DNA from 3 places in the Peribacillus sp. NPDC096448 genome. Region 2 is predicted to be linked to each of the others. Evidence: predicted binding sites of a transcription regulator. Region 2 holds the regulator's gene; each other region holds the start of a gene.
The links. Region 2 encodes LexA, which represses DNA repair genes until DNA is damaged. Its sites were predicted from a motif close to CGAACATATGTTCG; they were not measured.
Positions count from the first base shown of each region.

Region 1: a site for LexA is predicted at 1,230-1,243, ahead of ACIQ0C_RS18705 (YhjD family protein). Genes of this name have one in related genera too.
Region 3: a site for LexA is predicted at 863-876, ahead of ACIQ0C_RS02615 (Y-family DNA polymerase). Genes of this name have one in related genera too.

Region 1 covers NZ_JBIWEU010000011.1:100,716-102,994, reverse strand. The annotation lists gene ACIQ0C_RS18715 (hypothetical protein) at 1-171, shown strand, start outside; gene ACIQ0C_RS18710 (STAS domain-containing protein) at 282-545, shown strand; gene ACIQ0C_RS18705 (YhjD family protein) at 797-1,168, opposite strand; gene ACIQ0C_RS18700 (TVP38/TMEM64 family protein) at 1,459-2,073, shown strand; gene lepB (signal peptidase I) at 2,107-2,279, shown strand, end outside.
Region 2 covers NZ_JBIWEU010000009.1:12,779-15,057, reverse strand. The annotation lists gene ACIQ0C_RS15875 (YneB family resolvase-like protein) at 1-342, opposite strand, end outside; gene yneA (cell division suppressor protein YneA) at 362-673, opposite strand; gene lexA (transcriptional repressor LexA) at 829-1,452, shown strand; gene ACIQ0C_RS15860 (esterase/lipase family protein) at 2,064-2,279, opposite strand, start outside.
Region 3 covers NZ_JBIWEU010000001.1:547,044-549,322, forward strand. The annotation lists gene ACIQ0C_RS02610 (C40 family peptidase) at 1-515, opposite strand, end outside; gene ACIQ0C_RS02615 (Y-family DNA polymerase) at 930-2,189, shown strand; gene ACIQ0C_RS02620 (YolD-like family protein) at 2,216-2,279, shown strand, end outside.

The sequences.
Region 1 (2,279 bases), on a different contig from region 2:
TTCTGCCGTTTAATCATTAAGAACAAAGGCGATGCTATGCATAGAGTGAATTTAATGAAGGATGCCATAACAAGGGAGCTTGAAGTAATTCAGTTAAATGTAAAAGGTATTTTCAGAAGAAGAATTATCTATCTGAAATCCATGGCAGACATTTCATCCCACATGGCATAGATCAATCAAACAAAGGATATCATGGGCTTTTTAAGCGTCCCCATCGTATTAAAGGTATTTTCATTTTTTCGACACAGGGAATTGTTGAAGGCAATCGATCAGGGGAAATCATGAATGCGTGTTACATTCTGCGGCGGATCATGATATTGGTTTACTTTAAGCTCCTTGTTCAAGATAACTGTTTTCCTATCCTTCTCTTCAAGATGATTAGTGCTCTTGGTTTGATGGGGGCAGAGACAATCATAATGGGTGCGACTCCAACCTTTGTAAAGGAGCATGTAAATAACTTTTATTTGAAGAATCTCAAAACTAAAATGGTTAAGGATATTCAGTATGCACTTGATTACATAGGTTATGCCTTGAGCGAAAAGTAATATTCATAAAGATGAATCCATGGTTTTAACAAGCCGATTAAATTATGATTATGGAATATTCAAACAGGTGAATGGAGGTAAGTGAGTCTTATCGGTCTTGATCATGAAAGACTCACTTACCTTTATGCCTGGAAGGGCGGAATGCTTTTTTGTGGTCATACTTTTTACATCCAAGGGATCTGTCCCTTCCCGAAGGATCCAAGCATCCAGCATTCACAGAAACATGTATGGAGGATGCCTGTACCCGCCCGCTAATTCCTTGAACGGTGGTTTTTTTCGAAAAAGTAATAACATAACAAGTCTTCGGTTTTGTTGCGAAGGCGGGGATTGAAATAATTATGATGTTCCTCGTATCCTTTATATAAAAAACAATACATCGTGAAGGATTCATCGCGTTTGATTTCACTAACCTTAATATTCTCTTTGCGCAAATAGCGCCGTACCTCGGCAAGTTCGTCTTGAACCACTTTTAAAGTATGTTCGACTAGCTCCGAATAGGGCCTTTTTAATTTAAACGGACTAATTTCGATGACCTTGAGATCCAGGTTTAAGACTGTAATAACCATAGGGAGGTAGATGGCTTTTTCAATCATATTTCGGTCACCTTCTGGAATGCGGGTCATCATGACCGCCCCTTTCTAAATAGTACGTTTTCAATGATAATATGTATATTCCGTAAAAATTAGAACGTTTGTTCTGTTTTTTTATCCTAATGTATTTTCAGTGTATATGCAAGCAATTTTGATAAATCTAGAAATATTCGTTAACAAGATTATGTTTTCCGGAGATAGGGAAAGTATGAAGATATATGGATAATAATTCTTGCAATTTCAGGGGAAAGTGATATATCTAAAATAAACAGTTTTTAATAAGTTTATGCTGCTTTGATGGCAGCATGTCGAGGGAGATAATTATGGATTTGGATACTATACGTGAGTGGTTTACACTTGATCATATATCGGCACTTATTCAGCAATATCGCTCATTCGGTCCAATTCCCGGAATCTTACTGCCGATGCTGGAAGCTTTTTTGCCTTTTTTGCCCTTAGTGGTGTTCGTGCTTGCTAATGCAACGGCTTTTGGTCTCTGGTGGGGGTTTTTATTTTCTTGGATTGGTGCGGTAGCGGGGTCTTTTTTGCTTTTTTGGATTATTAGAAGATATGGTCAAATGAGGTTTTTCCGATTTTTGCAAAAGCATAAACAGGTGCAGAGGTTGATGGTTTGGGTTGAGAGCCATGGATTCGGTCCTTTGTTCATATTGCTCTGCTTCCCTTTTACACCTTCTGCTATCGTTAATATCGTGGCAGGACTTTCAAAAGTCAGTACCCTGCAATATGGACTTGCAGTAGTGGGAGGGAAAGCGGTGATGATTTTTACGATCAGTTTCGTGGGTTACGATTTAGTATCCTTAATTCATAAACCGGTGCGAACGGTCATTATCGGAATCGTCATCTTCATCCTATGGTATGTGGGGAAAAGATTGGAAGTCCGGTTAAATAGAAGCATGAAGAGAGAAGAAGGACAATAAATTAATATATAAATGCAGTAGGGGTTGAACTAGATGGAAAAAACAAACAAGAATTCTTTATCCGATTGGATAAAACCAGCGATGATAGCTTTTGTTATTTACATCTTAATCCGTACATTTCTCTTTTCAAGCTATGATGTTGAAGGAAAGTCGATGCAGCCGACCCTTGAAGATGGAAATAAACTTGTTGTGAATAAAATCAATTA
Region 2 (2,279 bases):
ATCCGAATCCGATAACTCCAGCTCCCCATCGTGTGAGAGCGTATAAATTTTCACATTTTCTTTAAGGATGACATGGAATAGGGCTATTTTGGCATTCCCTCTTCCCAGTCTTGTTTCGTCCTGGATTAATAGAACTTCAGCTTCTTTGGTTTTAAATAGTTCGAGCATGTCAAAAATGCCATCCCGATTCAACTCATAACCACTTGCCTGTTCTTTTATAATGGAGATAACTTCCACATCCATCTTTTCAGCCAATTTGACCAATTCATCTTCCTGCCTTGCCAATGATGTTTCCTGTGACTCTTTTTCGGTGCTGACCCTACAATAGATTACCGCCTTCATAATACCCTACCTTCACTACTTACTGATCACTGGCCAAATTCTGGACAAGTTCTTCCCCTTTAACCGGTATGACAATGACTTGACCAGGTTTTATCGAATCCGCCCTGACTCCATTATGCTCTTCTATCCAACCAATGAATTCTTTTTTTGTCAAATTCGATTCTTCATATTCTTCGGCAATTCCCCATAGGGTATCACCTTCACTTACTTCTATAGAAAGGAAATCTTTTTTTTGATCATTGTTCAGTGTACAAGAGAATAAAATTGAAAAGATGAATACTGATCCCGCTAATAGAATCGTATAAATATAATTTTTGTATAATTTTTTCATAATTATCCCTCCAAAGCGAATGTTCGTTCGTATGTTATGGTCAAATTATAATACGAACGTTTGTTTCAGTCAACAACAAAATTCGAACTTATGTTTGTATAGAGTTGGGCGCCATGCTATAATGTAGCAAAGAACATTGGGGAAGAGGTGCACAAATGACAAAACTATCAAAACGGCAGCAAGATATTCTTGATTTCATTAAAGAAGAGGTCCGCCAAAAAGGTTATCCACCTTCCGTACGGGAGATTGGCGAAGCAGTGGGACTTGCATCAAGTTCAACAGTTCACGGGCATTTATCCCGCCTGGAAAGTAAAGGCCTTATTAGACGTGACCCAACTAAGCCAAGAGCCATTGAAATAATGAATTTGGAGGAAGCGAACAATATTCCCAAAGCCAATGTCGTGAACGTGCCGTTACTTGGAAAAGTAACAGCGGGCATGCCGATAACGGCCATTGAGAACATTGAAGAATACTTTCCGCTTCCCGAAAGCATGGTTCCGCATGATGACCATGTATTCATGCTGGAAATCATGGGTGAAAGTATGATCGAAGCAGGAATTCATGATGGAGATTATGTCATCGTGAAACAACAAAGCAGTGCCAATAATGGAGATATCGTCGTGGCGATGACGGAAGATGATGAAGCCACTGTAAAACGATTCTTTAAGGAACCGGATTACATAAGACTTCAGCCTGAGAACTCAAATATGGAACCAATTATTTTACGAGATGTTTCGATTCTTGGAAAAGTAATAGGCTTATATAGACAAATACACTAAAAGCGCTTTCCGCGCTTTTTTTGTTTGTTTAAATTTATGTACCTTATTCTCTCAATATGCATATGGAAGAGTAGATATTGAAAATTTTTTAATAGAATCAAGTTTTCGTGGAAATTTAAACATCCTTTATAACGGATGAGAGTTATACATCGCCTTTCTGGTAATATGTACTTTTGAAAAAGCTCATCGAATAAAAAAAGAGTGGGTTAAAATCCCCCTCCCATTAAAATTCTTCACTCTTAATCATTGGTTCACTTTAATAAAGTTAAGATCGCCTCAGCCATTCCACTGTTGAATCTGCACTTGTTGAGAAATTTGCAAGAGTTGAAAACAAAAACCCCTTTTTTTCACAATATGCCCTGTTAAATTTTTTCTGGGATAAGGAGCAATTTTCTTAATGGCTGTTTCCTTGCTCGTTAGATCTCTGATTGCTATGCATAATTTCCAGGGAACCAACTTTTAAATATATCCATCTAACAAAAGTTATATAAATACTTCTATAAGGCTGTTCCATTTGCGTAATTACCATCACCCTATTTAACCCTAACATTTGGCACCTCCCTCATTTTTCATCCAAAAAAATGCCTTCTCAATTAAGAGAAGGCATTTCGCTATTTCTCAATATAGACCGAACGAATCAGCGTCCGGGTCCTTTCAGTACCATCCACATTTTTTTCCTTGACATCTATTGTTACATTATAAACACCTGACTTAGGTACTTCTGGAAGGGTACCAGTAAAATTTTCAGTATCCATTACCTTAATTGAGTTTTTTTCACTAATTTCATTACCGGTTTCATCTATCAGATGAACCAAAAATGTTGTGCT
Region 3 (2,279 bases), on a different contig from region 2:
GAAGTATCAAAGAATACAAGATCACCCTTAGCTGGTGAAGATACTTTTAAACCCGTATTGGAATAGAGCAAGGATGTTGTACGCGGTAAGGTAATCCCTTGTGATTTCTGGAATACGTAATAGACGAAGCCTGAGCAGTCAAATCCAGTTGGTGTTGTTCCGCCCCATTTGTAGGGTTTGCCTATTAAGGTTTTTGCATAGCTGATCAAGCTAGTATTATTGACATTATAAACACCAAGCGCATTAAATGTGTTGCGGCCGGCAATTCCGTCGGCAGTCAACCCTTTTGCTTTTTGGAATTTTTTCACTGCGGATACAGAATAGGTGCCGTAATATGTAGTCAGTGAACCTGAATATGTGAAATAACCTTTGGTTTTTAATAGTTGTTGTAGTTGTTTGACATCACTATGTGTCATTCCGGGTCTGAGGGTTTGGTCTCCAATATTGGCAAAGGCTTGCAGTGGGGTTAGCATCATGGCAGATGCAACAGCAGCTGAAGCGATCCATTTCTTCATAATTTTCATTTCCTCTCTATCTATCTTTCTATTATTTCTTAACAATATTATCCTACAATACCATTATGACAATTAGACATAATTTTCGTTACATTTTCATTACAAAAAATGAGCATTAAGACTGGATTTTAAATAGACGAAAGCCTGTTGAAAAGGGTGAGGGAATTTTAAAAAACTGAGTATATGGACCTATTGGGTATTATTCAAGCTACCAATTGATCTTTTTCAAAAAAACTATTTGGATACTGAGTTTAAATTTGGAATTTCACCCATTTTTAGTATCTATTATATTTTTCAAGGAAATTACAATAAAAAGTAGAAATTTGTATGAAAACTTCCATTGAATAAGAACGTATATTCGGTTAGAGTTATGAATATAATAAAGCGAACGTATATTCTTGTTAGGGTGAAGAAATGATGGATTATGGGACGATGCCGAAACAATCAATTATGTGTATCGATATGAAAAGTTTTTATGCAAGCTGTTCAGCGGTCATGCTTGGGCTGGACCCGCTTGATTGTTATCTGGCGGTGGTTGGTGATTTGAAGAGGACAGGGAGCATTGTGCTTGCGGCTTCTCCAAAGATGAAGAAGGAATTTGGCATCAAGACAGGTTCGCGGATGTTCGAGATTCCGAATGATCCGAGGATTGTCGTCGTTGAACCTAAAATGGCGACTTATTTAAGGGTCTCGACGGAAATCACCCGATTGTTCAACCGTTATGTGCCCAAAGAAGCGATTCACGTATATAGTGTGGACGAAAGTTTTGTGAAAGTCGATGGTGCCGCTTCTTTATGGGGAGATGCCCGCATGATAGCTGAAAAGATAAAAGATGAAATTGAACGGGAATTACAGCTCCCCTGTGCCATTGGAATTGGACCGAACATGCTTATGGCAAAACTTTGCCTTGATTTGGAAGCCAAACATAAAGGGATTGCGGAATGGAAGTATGAGGATGTACCAAGCAAACTTTGGCCGATTTCCCCGCTGCGTGAAATGTGGGGGATCGGCAGGCGCGTAGAAAAAACCCTTCATGGAATGGGCATATTTACGGTTGGGCAGCTTGCCAATTATGATCTTGAATTACTTGAAGCGAAGTTTGGAATTATGGGCAATCAGCTTTACCACCATGCCTGGGGAATAGATTTATCCGATATGGGGGCAGCGATCATCGAAGGGCAGGTCAGCTTCGGCAAAAGTCAAATCCTGCTGCGGGATTATAAGGAGGAACATGAGATAAAGCAGGTCATGCTGGAAATTTGCGAAGAAGTTGGAAGAAGGGCACGCACCCATCGTAAGGCAGGAAGGACGGTGAGCCTAGGCATTGGTTACAGCAAGGATGAGTTTGGCGGAGGTTTCCATCGTTCGCGTTCGATTAACGAGCCGATCAACATTACGCTGGAGTTATATAAAGTTTGCCTGGAGCTTTTTCATGAGAACTATAAGCAAAAAACGGTTCGAAGCATAGAGGTCAGACTCTCGAATATTGTAGATGATAACGAAATGCAGCTGACTTTATTTGATGCTTCGCGCTGGAAGAAGCGGGAATTGAGTTACACGGTTGATCGAATCCGCCACAAATATGGAGCCAAATCGTTATTGCGTGCAGTTTCGTATACAGAGGCAGGTACAGCCGTTTACCGAAGCAAGCTGCTTGGCGGGCATAAGGCGTAAGGTTGACTTTGAAAGGAGGAAAAAGAATGATTCGTGATCGCGGCCGTATCAAATGGACATCGATGATGTTGCCGGAACATGTGAAGATGC